3 regions of the Rahnella aceris genome follow, and region 1 is predicted to be linked to each of the others. Evidence: predicted binding sites of a transcription regulator. Region 1 holds the regulator's gene; each other region holds the start of a gene.
The links. Region 1 encodes PhoB, which activates phosphate uptake and scavenging genes when phosphate is short. Its sites were predicted from a motif close to CTGTCATAAAACTGNCNNAT; they were not measured.
Positions count from the first base shown of each region.

Region 2: a site for PhoB is predicted at 2,815-2,834, ahead of GW591_RS04710 (phosphoethanolamine transferase). Genes of this name have one in related genera too.
Region 3: a site for PhoB is predicted at 2,759-2,778, ahead of pstS (phosphate ABC transporter substrate-binding protein PstS). Genes of this name have one in related genera too.

Region 1 covers NZ_JAADJV010000001.1:2,590,403-2,595,682, reverse strand. Annotated here, with positions in the region: gene sbcC (exonuclease subunit SbcC) at 1-1,531, opposite strand, end outside; gene sbcD (exonuclease subunit SbcD) at 1,528-2,766, opposite strand; gene phoB (phosphate response regulator transcription factor PhoB) at 2,994-3,683, shown strand; gene phoR (phosphate regulon sensor histidine kinase PhoR) at 3,706-5,025, shown strand; gene GW591_RS11835 (helix-turn-helix domain-containing protein) at 5,059-5,280, opposite strand, start outside.
Region 2 covers NZ_JAADJV010000001.1:1,038,170-1,043,449, reverse strand. Annotated here, with positions in the region: gene GW591_RS04725 (DUF979 domain-containing protein) at 1-716, shown strand, start outside; gene GW591_RS04720 (DUF2891 domain-containing protein) at 729-1,751, shown strand; gene lpxA (acyl-ACP--UDP-N-acetylglucosamine O-acyltransferase) at 1,795-2,583, opposite strand; gene GW591_RS04710 (phosphoethanolamine transferase) at 2,946-4,580, shown strand; gene GW591_RS04705 (LysR family transcriptional regulator) at 4,616-5,280, opposite strand, start outside.
Region 3 covers NZ_JAADJV010000004.1:416,490-421,769, reverse strand. Annotated here, with positions in the region: gene glmS (glutamine--fructose-6-phosphate transaminase (isomerizing)) at 1-1,617, shown strand, start outside; gene rluF (23S rRNA pseudouridine(2604) synthase RluF) at 1,795-2,667, shown strand; gene pstS (phosphate ABC transporter substrate-binding protein PstS) at 2,884-3,924, shown strand; gene pstC (phosphate ABC transporter permease PstC) at 4,019-4,975, shown strand; gene pstA (phosphate ABC transporter permease PstA) at 4,977-5,280, shown strand, end outside.

The DNA of each region.
Region 1 (5,280 bases):
CCTTGACGTCGTTCAGATGTTCCAGTTGTTTCTGACATTGCAGACGGATCGCGCCCAGACGCAGTTCTTCTTCGGCCAGCAGCGTCTGGTACTGCGCAAAATCTTTATGCTGTTGCTGCACGCGCTGGTTCAGTTGCGGGAAGATTTGCGAGAGTGAAAACAGCTGCTGCCGCACCGGCCGGAGCTGCATGAGTTCGGTTTGACGTTTCTGTAACACTACCTGCGGGTACTGTTTTTCCAGTTCAGCCTGACGTTGTTGTGCAACGTTAAGGGCTTCAGTCAGCGCGGCCTGACGGGTGTGATGCTGGCGGCTTTCCTCATCCAGTTTCTGACGTTCCGCCGTGATTTGCTGCAGCGTCGCGCTATGTTCACCAGCCTGTTTCTGCGACTCGCTGACCGCCTGTTGTGTTTCCACCAGCGATTTGCGCCATTGCGCGATTTCGCTATCCAGTGGCAGGATTTTTTCTTCGATCAGCGTCTGCATCTGACGCTGTTCTTCCGCCTGTTTCTGCCGTGCAGTGTGCGCCTGTTCCACCGCCAGACTCAGCGGCGTCATCTGTGCAATCTGCTGCTCCTGCTGCTGCGTCAGTTGTATCAGTAATTGCTGAAGGCGCTGCGCGTCATCCTGACAGCGCTGGCGATCATTGAGTAACGGACGCAGTTTTTCTGCCGGTTCGCTGCGCGCCAGTTGCTGTAACTGCGGCGCGGCGGCCAGATTTTCCTGCTCTGCGGCGGTCAGTTGTTGCTGAGACTGCTGCTGTTTTTGCTGCACCTGCTGCCACTGTTGCAGCCAGTTCAGATCCTGCTGGCGCTGCTGCGCCTGCTGACTGAGGCTGATTTCCTGCGTGTTCAGTTCAGCACGTTGTGCTTCCAGCGTCTGGCGCTGTTCTTCGCTGAGCAGTTCGATTCCGGCCATGCGCTGATGCAGACCGTCCAGCGCAATGCGCGCTTCTTTATGTTGCTCAAACACGCGTTGAGAAAGCAGACCGTAAATCTCGGTGCCGGTCAGTTCTTCCAGCAATTCGGCGCGGTCGTTGGCATCGGCATTCAGAAACGCGGCGAACTGCCCCTGTGAAAGCATCATGGATTTGGTGAAACGGCCGAAATCCAGCCCGGTCAGTGTGGCGATGGCATCGAGTTTATCGCGCACTTTATCCGCCAGAATTTTGCCGTCGGCCAGTAACGCCAGCTCGACTTTCGGTGCCTGCAGATTGCCGTCAGGGGAATTTTTGGCGCGGCGCTGGCTCCAGAAAGCGCGGTAACCCACACCTTTGACTTCAAACTCCACCTCGGCCAGCGATTCTGCGGTGTGGCGGGTCATCAGTTCATTCTGGCTTGGTGTAATGTTCAGCCGTGGCGTCTGATGATAAAGCGCCAGACAAATGGCATCGAGCAGGGTGGTTTTCCCCGCACCGGTCGGACCGGTGATGGCGAATAATCCGTTGCTGGCAAACGGCTCGGCGGTGAAATCAATTTTCCATTCGCCTTCCAGCGAGTTCAGGTTTTTTAAACGCAGGCTGAGAATTTTCATTGTGCGCTGTCCTCCGCGTTCTGACCGTTGGTAACCTGTTCAACCACCTGCGCAAACAACGTGCGCATCCGAGCCTGACGCGGCTCGTCAGGGGCCGGTTCCAGCGCCAGTCGTCGTTCAAACACGTCGCTGACGCTCAGTTCGCTGAGGGTTTCTTTTTCCTGCTGCTCAATACTGTTGATGCGCTGTTCTTTGCTGCGGCGTAACAGCACGACTTCTACCGGCAGATCTTCCGTCAGCGCCTGAATGCGTCGCTGGATGTCGCTGAGATAATCCTGGGTGGAGACTTCAATATCGAGCCACACCGGTTTGGCCGGATCACCGCCTTCGAACTGTGCCAGTTGGTGTTCAATCTCCACCAGCGAGCCTTTGATTATCTGCATCGGCTGGAAAACCGGGATTTCCAGTGTGTCGATGGCGTTGAGCGTCGCACCATCAAAATCAAGTAAGTACACACTTTTAGCTTTGCTCAGTTCGTCAAAACTCAGGGCAATCGGCGAGCCGCTGTAACGGATATGTTCGGTTTTGGCGACGCATTGTGCACGGTGAATATGACCCAGTGCCACATAATCGACCGGCGGAAAGGCCTGCGCCGGAAACGCATCGAGCGTACCTATATAGATGTCGCGCACGGAATCAGAGGTACTGACACCGACAGTCGTCAGATGGCCGGTCGCAATAATAGGCAGCGGCATGCCCAGTTCGTCACGTCTGGCCTGCGCAGCCTGCCAGAGCGCGTCATAATGCGCGGCGATGGCTTCCTGCAATGCCAGTTGCTTGTCGCTGCCGGACTGTCCCGCCTGGCTGGCGAGCAGATCACGCGGGCGTAAAAACGGGATAGCGCACAGTATCGCGCCGGGTTTCCCGTCACGCTGACTGAGCACTAAAATCTGTTCAGAAAGGTTTTCACCGACGGTGGCAATCACCCGCGTATTCAGGCAGGAAAGGAGCTCGCGCGATTCATTGAGCGTGGCGACAGAATCGTGGTTACCAGCCAGCACCACCAGCTGGCAGCCGGTTTGCTGTAATTCCACCACGAAGCGGTTATACAATTCGCGGGCATAACTGGGTGGGGAACCCGTGTCGAAAATATCGCCCGCGACAATCACGGCATCGACCTGATGTTGCTGCACCTGACCGGTCAGCCAGTGCAAAAATGCCTGATGTTCGGCTGCACGGCTTTTAGTGAAAAAGTACTGGCCGAGATGCCAGTCTGACGTGTGGATCAGGCGCATGAGACTCCCGTATGAACCCTGGATGACGACAATGGGGTAAAGTATAAACGTCGGCAGGGGAAGCTGTCCCCGATAAATCAGACCAATTTCAGCAAGATGGCCGGAAATTATCTGTCATAGTTGACTGTAATGAACCATTCTTTTCATTCATAAATCTGTCACAAAACTGACGCATAATGGCGCCCGCAATCAAATAAAAGATCGCTAACCTATTGGCAGGACCTACGATGGCTAGACGTATATTGGTGGTTGAAGACGAAGCTCCAATCCGTGAAATGGTGTGTTTTGTACTGGAACAAAATGGCTATCAGGCCGTAGAAGCTGAGGATTTTGATTCAGCGATTGGGCAGCTTGTTGAACCTTACCCTGAACTGATCCTGCTTGACTGGATGTTACCTGGCGGTTCCGGTATTCAGTTTATTAAGCATCTTAAACGTGAGGCACTGACCCGCGAAATTCCGGTGATGATGCTGACCGCACGCGGTGAAGAAGAAGATCGGGTGCGCGGCCTTGAAGTGGGTGCCGATGATTACATCACCAAACCGTTTTCTCCGAAAGAACTGGTTGCCCGCATTAAAGCCGTGATGCGTCGCATCTCGCCAATGGCGGTGGAAGAAGTGATCGACATGCAGGGTTTAAGCCTGGATCCGTCGTCTCACCGGGTAATGGCCAACGAGCAGGCGCTCGATATGGGGCCGACCGAATTTAAGTTATTACACTTCTTTATGACCCATTCCGAACGTGTATACAGCCGCGAACAGTTGCTCAATAACGTCTGGGGCACTAACGTTTATGTGGAAGATCGCACGGTTGACGTGCATATTCGTCGTTTACGTAAGGCGCTGGAAACCAGTGGACATGACAGAATGATCCAGACTGTTCGTGGTACCGGATACCGTTTTTCAACGCGTTATTGAGCCCTCACAGCGGAGAATCTGTGTGCTAGAACGTTTGTCATGGAAACGACTGGCGGGTGAATTGTTTCTCTTTTGCCTGCCAGCGTTAATTCTCGGTATCTTCGTCGGCCATTTCGGCTGGCTCCTCCTGGTGTCGCTGATGGCGGCACTGGGCTGGAATTATTACAACCAGCTTAAACTCTCTCACTGGCTGTGGCTCGACCGCAGCATTACGCCACCGAATGGGCGCTGGAGCTGGGAGCCGCTGTTTTACGGGCTGAACCAGATGCAGATACGCAACCGGCGTCGCCGTCGGGAATTAGGTCAGCTCATCAAACGTTTTCGCAGCGGTGCCGAATCGCTGCCGGATGCCGTGGTGCTGACCACTGAAGATGGCAATATTTTCTGGTGTAACGGACTGGCGCAGGATTTGCTCGGTTTCCGCTGGCCGGAAGATAACGGGCAACATATCTTCAACCTGCTGCGTTATCCGGAATTCCGGCTGTGGATCCAGACCCGCGATTTCAGCCGGGCGCTGAATTTACAACTCAATAATGAGCATTATGTCGAATTTCGCGTCATGCCTTATTCCGAAGGACAACTGCTGATGGTGGCACGCGACGTGACCCAGATGCGTCAGCTTGAAGGCGCACGGCGTAACTTCTTCGCTAACGTCAGTCATGAACTGAGAACCCCATTGACGGTATTGCAGGGGTATCTGGAAATGATGGAAGACGCCAAGCTGGAAGAGCCTTTCCGCACTAAAGCGCTGGATACCATGCAGGAACAGACGCGGCGCATGGACGGGCTGGTGAAGCAGCTGCTGACGCTGTCGAAAATCGAAGCCTCAGCGAATATTGATTTGCACGAGAAAGTCGATATTCCGGTGATGCTCGGCATGCTCGAACGTGAAGTGCAAACGTTAAGCAACGGCAGGCATGAAGTGGTGTTTCGCGTAAACGACAAGCTGAAGGTCTTTGGTAATGAAGATCAACTGCGCAGCGCGGTGTCGAACCTGGTGTATAACGCGGTTAACCACACGCCAGCGGGGACACGGATTGAAGTCAGCTGGCAACAAACGCCGCATGGCGCACAGTTCCAGATCAGCGACAACGGACCGGGCATTGCGCCGCAGCACCTGCCGCGCCTGACCGAACGTTTCTACCGCGTCGATAAAGCCCGTTCACGTCAGACCGGCGGCAGCGGACTGGGACTGGCAATCGTCAAACATGCGCTCAGCCATCACCACACGAAACTTGAAGTCATGAGTGAAGTCGGCGTCGGTACCCGGTTTATGTTTATGCTGGCGCCGAAGTTGATTGTTCCTCAGGAACAGGCCAGCCAAAGCGGCGTAAAGGGATAAAAATCAAGCCACAGCAACAAGCTGTGGCTTCTTTTAGCAGATGATCTGTAAACCTTTTTCTTCAATTAGCATCAGTAAGATCAGCGCCGCTCCGGTGGGTTTGGTTTCATCCCGCTCCCATTTTTGAATGCTGTTGGCGGACATATTGATGAGTCTTGCCAGTACGCCCTGACTGATTTTTTCTTTCTCACGCAAAGCGCGAATGCGTTCAGCAGAGCTTTCTGCGAAGGCTTTCAGTCTTTCCTCCTGAACGGC
Region 2 (5,280 bases), 1.6 Mb from region 1:
GTGAGCAGCCCGGACAGGTCGAAAAACGCGAAACGGGGGCAAAACGCTTCGGCAACAAACTGTTTATTCCCGCCCTGCTGATCCCGATTGTGACCCTGATCGGCACCCTGACGCTGAAATACACGCCGCTGGTGGAAGCCAAAAACGTGACGCTGATTTCGCTGGTACTCGGCACGCTGGTGGCCTTTATTGTGGCGCTGATTATGCTGCGTGATTCGCCGGTCAAAGCCGTGAAAGCGGGAGGACAGACGATGGATACCGTCGGCTGGGCGGCAATTCTGCCGCAGATGCTGGCCGCACTCGGCGCGCTGTTTGCGCTGGCGGGGGTCGGTGGCGTGGTATCGGAACTGGTCAAAAACATCATTCCGCTCGGCTCACCGCTGGCGATTGTGATTGCCTATACCTTCGGCATGGCACTTTTCACCATGATCATGGGCAACGGTTTTGCCGCCTTCCCGGTGATGACCGCGGGGATCGGGCTGCCACTCATCGTCAACCAGTTGGGTGGAAATCCGGCGATTATGGGCGCGATCGGCATGTTGTCCGGTTTCTGCGGCACCTTAATGACGCCGATGGCGGCCAATTTCAATATCGTGCCTGCGGCGTTGCTCGAATTGCAGGACAAGAATGGCGTGATTAAAGCGCAGTGGAAAACCGGTGTATTGCTGTTGCTGGTGAATACCGCGTTTATGTATTTCTTTGTGTTCCGTTTCTGATAAGGAAAGACGATGACGACGCAACAAAGTACCGCCCTGACGCCAGAGATGGCGTCCCGTTTTGCCTCACTGGCGCTGAATCATTTAACCCGTGAATTCCCGAACAAACTCATGCATGCCATGAGCAGCGCGGCAGATGCGCAAACGCCACGCCAGTTACATCCGGTCTTTTACGGCAGCTATGACTGGCATTCCTGCGTGCACGGATATTGGTTATTGCTGCGCCTGCTGGATCGTTTTCCGCAATTACCGGAAGCTGAAAAAATCATTGCGGTGATCGGCCAGCATTTCACGCCAGAAAATGTCGCCGGTGAAATGGCCTATCTGCAACAACCGCAACATGCCGGATTTGAAAGACCGTATGGCTGGGCGTGGTTTCTGGCGCTGAGCCAGCAATTGCATGAGATGGCATTGCCGCAGGCTGCTGAATGGGCAAAAACGCTGGCGCCGATGAGCCGGTTCTTCGAAAAGAGTTTTAGTGAGTTTTTGCCCAAAGCCACCTATCCCCTGCGGGTCGGCAGCCATTTCAACACCGCGTTTGCACTGGCATTAACGCTTGATTATGCGCGCTGCGTTAAGCATCACAAACTGGCAGAACTGATCGAAGAAACGGCGCTGCGCTGGCATCTGGAAGATGTGCATTGTCAGGCGTGGGAACCGGGCGGTGATGAATTCCTGTCACCCTCCCTGATGGAGGCTGAACTGATGCGGCGCGTTCTGCCGGGCGAAGCATTTGTGACCTGGTTTGGCCGTTTCCTGCCGGATCTGGCTCACAGTCAGCCTGCCACGCTTTTCACCCCCGCCACGGTCACTGACCGCAGTGACGGTAAAATTGGCCATCTGGACGGACTGAATCTCAGCCGCGCCTGGTGTCAGCGTTCGCTGGCCTCTGCGCTGCCAGCGGGCGATCCGCGTGCGGCCTTGCTGCGCCAGACGGCAGAAGCCCATCTGCACAGCGCGCTGAACCATCTCGACAGCACCTACATGGGCGAACACTGGCTGGCGACCTTTGCCCTGTTGGCACTCGAAGCCTGACAGTCCTCTTCCTCTGTTCAGCCGCAGGGTTACCGTGAAATCGTTAACGAATAATCCCGCGCGCTGAATCGAGGAAAAATGCATTGAAGTGGCACAGTAACGGATATTCCGCGCTGAGCTGCTCAATTTCCCCCTTCACCCGTTCCACCGATTCCGGCTGGTGATAAAGCAAATCGTACAGATAGCGGATGACATTTTGCTGCGCTTTTCCGGCCCGGCAAAATTCCGTTGCCTGCTCGTTTATCCCTTTCGGCACCGCGCGATTTCCCCCCGCTATCACAAAAGGCGGCACGTCCTGCACCACACAGGTATTAGCAAGGAGATGGACGCCCGTGCCAATAATACAAAACTGATGCACCGCGCTCAGGGCATCAATCCGGGCATCACTGCCTAATGAAACATGCCCCGCCAGAGCACTGTGTTCGCCGATAAACGTGGCATTTCCTATCTGACAGTCATGGCCGACATGCACGCCCCCTTCAAACACATTCAGGTGCCCGATCCGGGTCATACCACCGCCCTGCACGGTGCCGCGATGCAGTGTCACGTGGCGGCCAATGCGGTTTCCATTGCCGATTTCCAGCCCGGTGGGTTCTCCGGCGTATTTCAAATCCTGGCTGATCTCGCCAATGGATGAGCCCATGCCAATCTGGTTATCCGTGCCAATTTTGGTATTGCCGTTGATAACGACATGAGAAGAAATGTGTGTTCCTTCGCCGATTTGCACACCGGCGGAAATAAAGCAGAAAGGCCCGATAACCACTCGCGGGCCGATAATGACACCTGGCTCTATGATACTGCTGGCCGCAATTGTGGCCGAAGATGAAATCAACACGAACATCCTTCTGACAGCCAGCAGGCAGTCAGTAGTGAATTAAACCGGACAGGCATAATCAGGGAAAGATCAAAATGAGCGGAGGGAAACGCACTCAGAAAGGTTTAAACAAGGGGGAGTGTTTCGTTGAACATCCGCATCGCTACACGGCACAGCATAAGGCTTCAGGATCGAAAAGGCGGTCTCTTATATTTTTTTTATTTTCTGAACCTTTTCGGAAACGCTGCATAATGAAAATTTTATGACAGGTAGATTAAGGCTTTCTTAAGCTTGGATGAATATTCTATTGGATATTCATTTCTATACGTTATGTTTCCTTCACATCAACGCTGCTACCACCACCCTGTTGGGAGTTTTCATTGCGCTCTATATTTCCGAAGATTAGCTACTTTACGCTGACTTTACTGCTGACCCTGTATTTTACCTTTATCGTTAATCTGCCGATTTTGCTGCATTTTTATCACATCTTACATGCACTGCCCGCGTACAACCTGGCTTTTGCCCTGAGCATTCCGGTTGCGCTGTTTGCCGCACTGAACTTTGTGTTCACCCCTTTCAGCTTTCGTCCATTGCTTAAGCCGTTCTTTATTATCGTGCTGCCGGTCAGTGCCCTCGCCAGTTTTGCGATGATGACCTTCCAGGTCGTATTTGATCGCGGCATGATCGAAAATATTCTCGAGACGCAATCGGCTGAAGCGTCGTCTTACCTGAATCTGAAAGTGATACTGTGGTTTGTCTTCACCGGCGTTTTGCCCGCTATTTTGCTTTTCCTGACACCGGTCAGCTATGAAAAAACGCCGTTACGCCGTCTCGGTGTCCGTCTGGTGTCGATGGTGATTTCATTGCTGGTGGTTGCCTCCATTGCCGGGATTTTTTACAAAGATTACGCCTCTGTGGGCCGTAACAACCGCACCCTGAATCTGGAAATTGTGCCGACAAACTACCTCTACAGCGCGTTCCAGTACATCAATCACCGTTACTTCACGCCGAAAATGCCGTTCCAGACTATTGGCAACGATGCAAAACTGGTGCAGCAACCGGGGCAGAAACCAAATCTGGTGTTCCTGGTGATTGGGGAAACCGCGCGGGCGCAAAATCAGTCATCTGAGGGTTACGCCAAACCGACTAATCAGTACACACAGGCTATTCCTGACGTGGTGTTCTTTAATAAAATGACGTCATGCGGCACGGCAACGGCGATTTCTGTGCCGTGCATGTTCTCGAATATGAAGCGCACCCGCTACGACGCCAACCGCGCCCGTAACAGTGAAGGCTTGCTGGATATCCTGCATAAAGCCGGTGTTTCGGTGTTCTGGAAAGACAATGATGAAGGCTGTAAAGGCGTATGCGACCGTGTGCCGAATATCACCATCGATACAAAAAAAGACGGTAAATACTGTGATGGCGATACCTGCTACGACATGGCGCTGATGCAGAATATCGATGACGACATCAAACCTGACGGCAAAAATACGCTGATTGGCTTACATCTGATCGGCAGCCACGGCCCTACGTACTACAAACGCTATCCGCAGGAATTCCGTAAGTTTATGCCTGACTGCCCGCGCAGCGATATTGAAAACTGTTCTCAGGAACAACTGGTGAATACCTACGATAATACCCTGCTTTACACGGATTACACGGTGTCGCAGGTGATTGAGAAGGCGAAGCAGTATCAGGATAAGTACAACGTGGCCGTGATTTATCTTTCTGACCATGGCGAATCGCTGGGTGAAAATGGCCTGTATTTGCACGGCACGCCTTACAGCGTGGCACCGGCGCAACAGACACACGTGCCGATGCTGTTCTGGTTATCCAGCGGTTATGTGAAAGCGCAGGGAATTGATCTGCAATGCCTGAAATCGTATGCCGTGAACAAAGACGTTTCACAGGATAACCTGTTCCACACCGTGCTGAGCGCGATGGACGTGCAAACCTCGGAACGTGATCCGCAACTGGATATTCTGGCAGCCTGTCGTACATCACAAAGGTAATCACGCCCCTGTTGAAACGGTTTGCTGCCAGAACGTTATGGCAGCAAACCGCACTCCGTCAGAATGCTTTTTGCCAGCGTGCTGACCGTTTTATCAAACCGCTCCGATTCATTATCCATCACCATATACAAAGCCGTTTGCCGCACCGTTCTGGCTGATAATTCCAGTCGTCGGAGCAAACCGCTCTCCAGCGCTTTTTCCACACTTTCCAGCGGCAGCCAGCCGTACCCCACGCCCACCGCAATGGCTTCCATCGCGGCCCCGACGGTGGTGAATGTCCAGCTGGCAACAGGGCCGGATGACACATTTTCTGCACGCGGCGCGTGCCGGTCGGCCACGCTAATCAGCGGAAAACGCGCCAGATCCTGCGCAGTCAGCGGAACGGTGAGGCTCATCAGCGGATGATCGCTTTTGGCCACCGGCACAAAATCCACGTCAAGCAGGAAGCGCCCCTGTATCGCATTTTCCGGTGCCAGCGTGGTGATGTATAAATCCGCTGATCGTTCATTTAATTGCTTAAGGCTTTCGCCGCGCAGAATTTCTGTCAGATGAACACGGGTATCGGGAAACTGCTGCTGAAAATTTTTGAGTGCGCGAAACAGACGGTATTTGGGAAAGACACTGTCGACAACCAGGCTCAGTTCGGTGCGCGTCCCGTCTTTCAGCCCGGCGGCACGGTGCTCAAGTTGCAAAAAGGCGG
Region 3 (5,280 bases), on a different contig from region 1:
CACACGCGATGGGCAACCCATGGCGAACCTTCTGAAGCGAATGCTCACCCGCATGTGTCTGATTACATTGCTGTGGTGCATAACGGCATTATCGAAAACCACGAACCTCTGCGTGAATTGTTGATTGAACGCGGCTACCGTTTTGATTCTGAAACAGATACCGAAGTGATCGCGCATCTGGTGCATTGGGAACAACTCCAGGGCGGTACGCTGCTCGAAGTGGTCCAGCGCGTTATCCCGCAACTGCGTGGTGCCTACGGCACGGTGGTGATGGATCGCCGCGATCCGTCTGTTCTGGTCGCCGCCCGTTCCGGCAGCCCGCTGGTGATTGGTCGTGGTGTGGGTGAAAACTTCATTGCCTCCGATCAGCTGGCGCTGTTACCTGTGACCCGCCGCTTCCTGTTCCTGGAAGAAGGCGATGTTGCTGAAGTTAAGCGCCGTTCCGTCAGCGTATATGACAAAAATGGTTATGCCGTTGAGCGTGAAGAAATCGAATCCAAAGTGCAGTACGACGCCGGTGATAAAGGCGTTTACCGCCACTACATGCAAAAAGAAATCTACGAACAGCCGCTGGCCATTAAAAACACCCTGGAAGGCCGTTTCAGCCACGGCGAAGTGAATCTGAGCGAGCTGGGCGAAAAAGCGGACGAAATTCTGTCCCGTGTTCAGCACGTGCAGATTATCGCCTGCGGTACGTCATATAACTCCGGGATGGTGGCGCGTTACTGGTTTGAGTCACTGGCTGGCATGCCTTGTGATGTCGAGATCGCTTCGGAATTCCGCTATCGCAAATCTGCTGTTCGTCCGGGCAGCCTGATCATCACGCTGTCTCAGTCGGGTGAAACGGCTGATACGCTGGCAGCGCTGCGTCTGTCGAAAGAGCTGGGTTATCTTGGTTCGCTGGCAGTATGCAACGTGGCTGGTTCTTCTCTGGTGCGTGAATCCGATCTGGCGCTGATGACCAAAGCGGGCACCGAAATCGGTGTGGCCTCAACCAAAGCTTTCACCACGCAGCTGACCGTTCTGCTGATGCTGGTGGCGCGTATGGGCCGCCTGAAAGGGATGAGTCCGCAAGTTGAGCACGACATTGTTCACGCGCTTCAGGCGTTGCCTGCGCGCATCGAACAAATGCTGTCGCTGGATAAGACTATCGAAACACTGGCTGAAGGTTTCTCTGATAAACATCACGCCCTGTTCCTTGGCCGTGGCGATCAATATCCGATCGCGATGGAAGGTGCGCTGAAGCTGAAAGAGATTTCGTATATCCACGCTGAAGCCTATGCGGCAGGCGAGCTGAAACATGGCCCGCTGGCGCTGATTGATGCGGATATGCCGGTGATTGTGGTTGCGCCCAATAACGAATTGCTGGAAAAACTGAAGTCGAATATCGAAGAAGTGCGTGCACGTGGCGGTTTACTGTATGTCTTCGCCGATCAGGACGCGGGTTTTGTCGACAGTGACGGTATGAAGATTATTCAGCTGCCTCACGTTGAAGAAATCGTCGCTCCGATTTTCTACACCGTACCGCTCCAGTTGCTGTCCTACTACGTTGCGCTGATTAAAGGCACCGATGTTGACCAGCCACGTAATCTGGCGAAGTCTGTGACTGTCGAATAAGACTGTCCGGTTTCAGCCATGTTATCTCTAAGCGCCTCCCGGGGCGCTTTTCTCTTTCCAGAATGTTGTTCTCCGGCTCTCTCTTTGTCAGCAGCCGGTCACGATTCTCTTCTCTCAGGCTTCGTAACCCGCCCCGGATAAGGTATAGTTCGCGTTTTTCTGAAGGTACCCCGCTGAATGCTGACCAACTCCTCCATTCGTCTCAACAAATACATTAGCGAGAGCGGCATCTGCTCGCGCCGCGATGCTGATCGTTACATCGAACAGGGAAATGTTTTTATCAACGGCAGGCGTGCTGCGGTGGGTGCTCAGGTGTTTGCCGGCGATGTGGTGAAAGTGAATGGTCAGATTATTGAGCCGCGTGATGAAGAAGATCTGGTGCTTATTGCGCTGAACAAGCCCGTAGGCATTATCACCACGATGGAAGAGGGGGAGCGGGACAACATCCGCGATTTCGTTAACCACAGCAAACGCGTCTTCCCGATTGGCCGTCTGGACAAAGATTCGCAGGGCCTGATTTTACTGACCAATCACGGTGATCTGGTCAATAAAATCCTGCGTGCCGGTAACGACCACGAAAAAGAATATATCGTGACTGTCAATAAACCGATCACGGACGAGTTTATTGCCGGTATGGGCGCGGGTGTGCCGATGCTCGGCACCGTGACCAAGAAATGCAAAGTGAAGAAAGAAGCACCGATGGTGTTTCGCATTACGCTGGTGCAGGGACTTAACCGACAGATCCGCCGCATGACTAAGCATTTTGGTTTCGACGTCACTAAGCTTGAACGTGTGCGGATTATGAACATCAATCTGAAAGGATTACCGCTGGGCGAATGGCGTGATCTGACCGATGATGAACTGATCGAATTGTTTAAGCTGATTGAAAACTCTTCGTCTGAAGACAAACCGGCGAAAAAAGTGCCATCAAAACCTGCTCAGGCTAAAAAACCGGCTGTCACTAAAACGAAAAACAGTGAAAAACCTGAAGTGAATTCCGCATCCCGCAAGCGTTTTGCCCAGCCTGGCCGTAAGAAGAAGGGGCGTTAATTTACCCGCTTTTCATTATCCGCCGGTGTAATAACCGGCTTTTTCTGCTTAAAACTCCCGCATTTTGCCCGTATGGTTCGAATTGTGACCAGTGTCATAAAACTGTCATATAACGTACATTTTACTGTCACTAAACTGTCCTATTTTCCTCCTGTGCCAAACACTTTAATTAACGTCGACATCAGTCGGGAAGTTTAAAACCACCAGGAGTGGAACATGAAATTGATGCGTAACACCGTCGCCGGTCTTGTAGCAGCGACTTTCTCCCTCACAGCAATGTCTGCTTTCGCTGCCGCTAACCTGACTGGCGCTGGCGGTACCTTCCCAGCCCCTGTCTATGCTAAGTGGGCTGATGCATACCAGAAAGCAACCGGTACTCAGGTTAACTATCAGGGCATCGGTTCTTCCGGCGGCGTGAAACAAATCATCGCTAAAACCGTTGATTTCGGGGCATCTGATGCACCGATGAAAGAAGAAGATCTGAATAAAAACGGTCTGTTCCAGTTTCCTACTGTAATCGGCGGCGTGGTACTGGCTGTTAACATCCCGGGCATCAAATCCGGTCAGTTGACACTGGATGGCGCAACGCTGGGTGATATTTACCTCGGTAAAATCAAAAAGTGGAACGATACGGCGATCACCAAGCTGAACCCGGGCGTGAAACTGCCAGACACTAACATCGCGGTGGTTCGCCGTGCTGACGGTTCCGGTACTTCCTTCGTATTCACCAGCTACCTGGCAAAAGTGAACAGCGAGTGGAAAGACAAAATCGGTGCAGGTTCTACTGTTAACTGGCCAACGGGTCTCGGCGGCAAGGGCAACGACGGCGTGGCCGCATTCGTACAGCGTCTGCCAGGTTCAATCGGTTACGTAGAATATGCTTACGCCAAGCAAAACAACCTGGCTTACACCAAGCTGGTAGATGCAGACGGCAAAGCCATCAGCCCGACAGAAGAATCCTTCAGTGCAGCCGCTAAAGGCGCAGACTGGAGCAAAACCTTCGCTCAGGACCTGACCAATCAGAAAGGTGATAATGCGTGGCCAATCAGCTCCACCACCTTCATCCTGATTTACAAAGACCAGCAAGATGCAGCGAAGGGTACCGAAGTGCTGAAGTTCTTCGACTGGGCTTACAAAAACGGTAACAAACTGACGACTGATTTGGATTACGCCGCACTGCCAGCTTCTGTTGTAGAACAGATCCGCGCAGCCTGGAAAACCAACATCAAAGACAGCAGCGGTAAAGCACTTTACTAGGATCTGACCTCGGGTCTGATATAGAGTACAAGTCTTCTGCTTCATTCCCTCTCCGGCCGGGGAGGGAATTAAATCTGAATTAAAAGAGAGTGGTATGGCTGAATACAAGCCGGCTATCAAGGCACCCAGCAAAAACGGTGACATCATCTTCGGCGCGCTGGTTAAACTGGCAGCGCTGATTGTGCTATTTATGTTGGGCGGCATTATCGTCTCGCTGTTTATTGCTTCCCTGCCGAGCATTGAAAAGTTCGGATTGTCCTTCCTGTGGACGAAAACCTGGGATGCACCGAACCAGCAATTTGGCGCACTGGTGCCGATTTACGGCACGGTCGTGACCTCCATTATTGCCCTGCTGATTGCTGTTCCCGTCAGCTTTGGTATCGCATTATTCCTTACCGAGCTGGCGCCGAACTGGATGAAACGCCCGCTGGGGATTGCTATTGAACTGCTGGCGGCGATCCCCAGTATTGTTTATGGCATGTGGGGGCTGTTCGTTTTCGCCCCGCTGTTTGCGCAGTATTTTCAGACGCCGTTGGGCGATGTACTTTCCGGTATCCCGATTGTTGGTGCCCTGTTCGCCGGTCCGGGTTTTGGTATCGGTATTCTGGCAGCAGGCGTCATCCTCGCCATTATGATCATCCCGTACATAGCTTCCGTCATGCGTGACGTGTTCGAGCAAACGCCGGTGATGATGAAAGAATCTGCTTACGGCATTGGTTGCACTACGTGGGAAGTGATCTGGCGCATCGTGCTGCCGTTCACCAAAAATGGTGTGATCGGCGGCGTGATGTTAGGTCTGGGGCGCGCACTTGGCGAAACCATGGCGGTGACCTTCATTATCGGTAACACCTACCAGCTCGATAGCGCATCGCTGTACGCGCCGGGCAACAGCATTACCTCTGCACTGGCGAACGAATTCGCCGAAGCAGAAGCCGGGCTGCATACGTCTGCACTGATGGAACTGGGTCTGATCCTGTTTGTCATCACCTTTATTGTTTTGGCGCTGTCGAAAATGATGATCCTGCGTCTGGCTAAGAAAGAGGGCCGTTAAGATGACGACACTCGAAATGCAAAGTAATACTGCATTACTGGAATCGCGTCGCAAACGTCAGGCGTGGCGCCGTCAGAAGAACCGTCTGGCGCTGATGGTCTCCATGCTGACCATGGCGTTTGGTCTGTTCTGGCTGGTGTGGATCTTGTTCACCACGATCGTTAAAGGTGTTGACGGGATGTCGCTGGCGCTGTTCACAGAAAATACCCCGCCTCCGAATACGGCAGGCGGCGGTCTGGCTAACGCCATTGCAGGCAGCGGATTATTGATTCTGTGGGCAACGGTCATCGGTACGCCATTGGGCG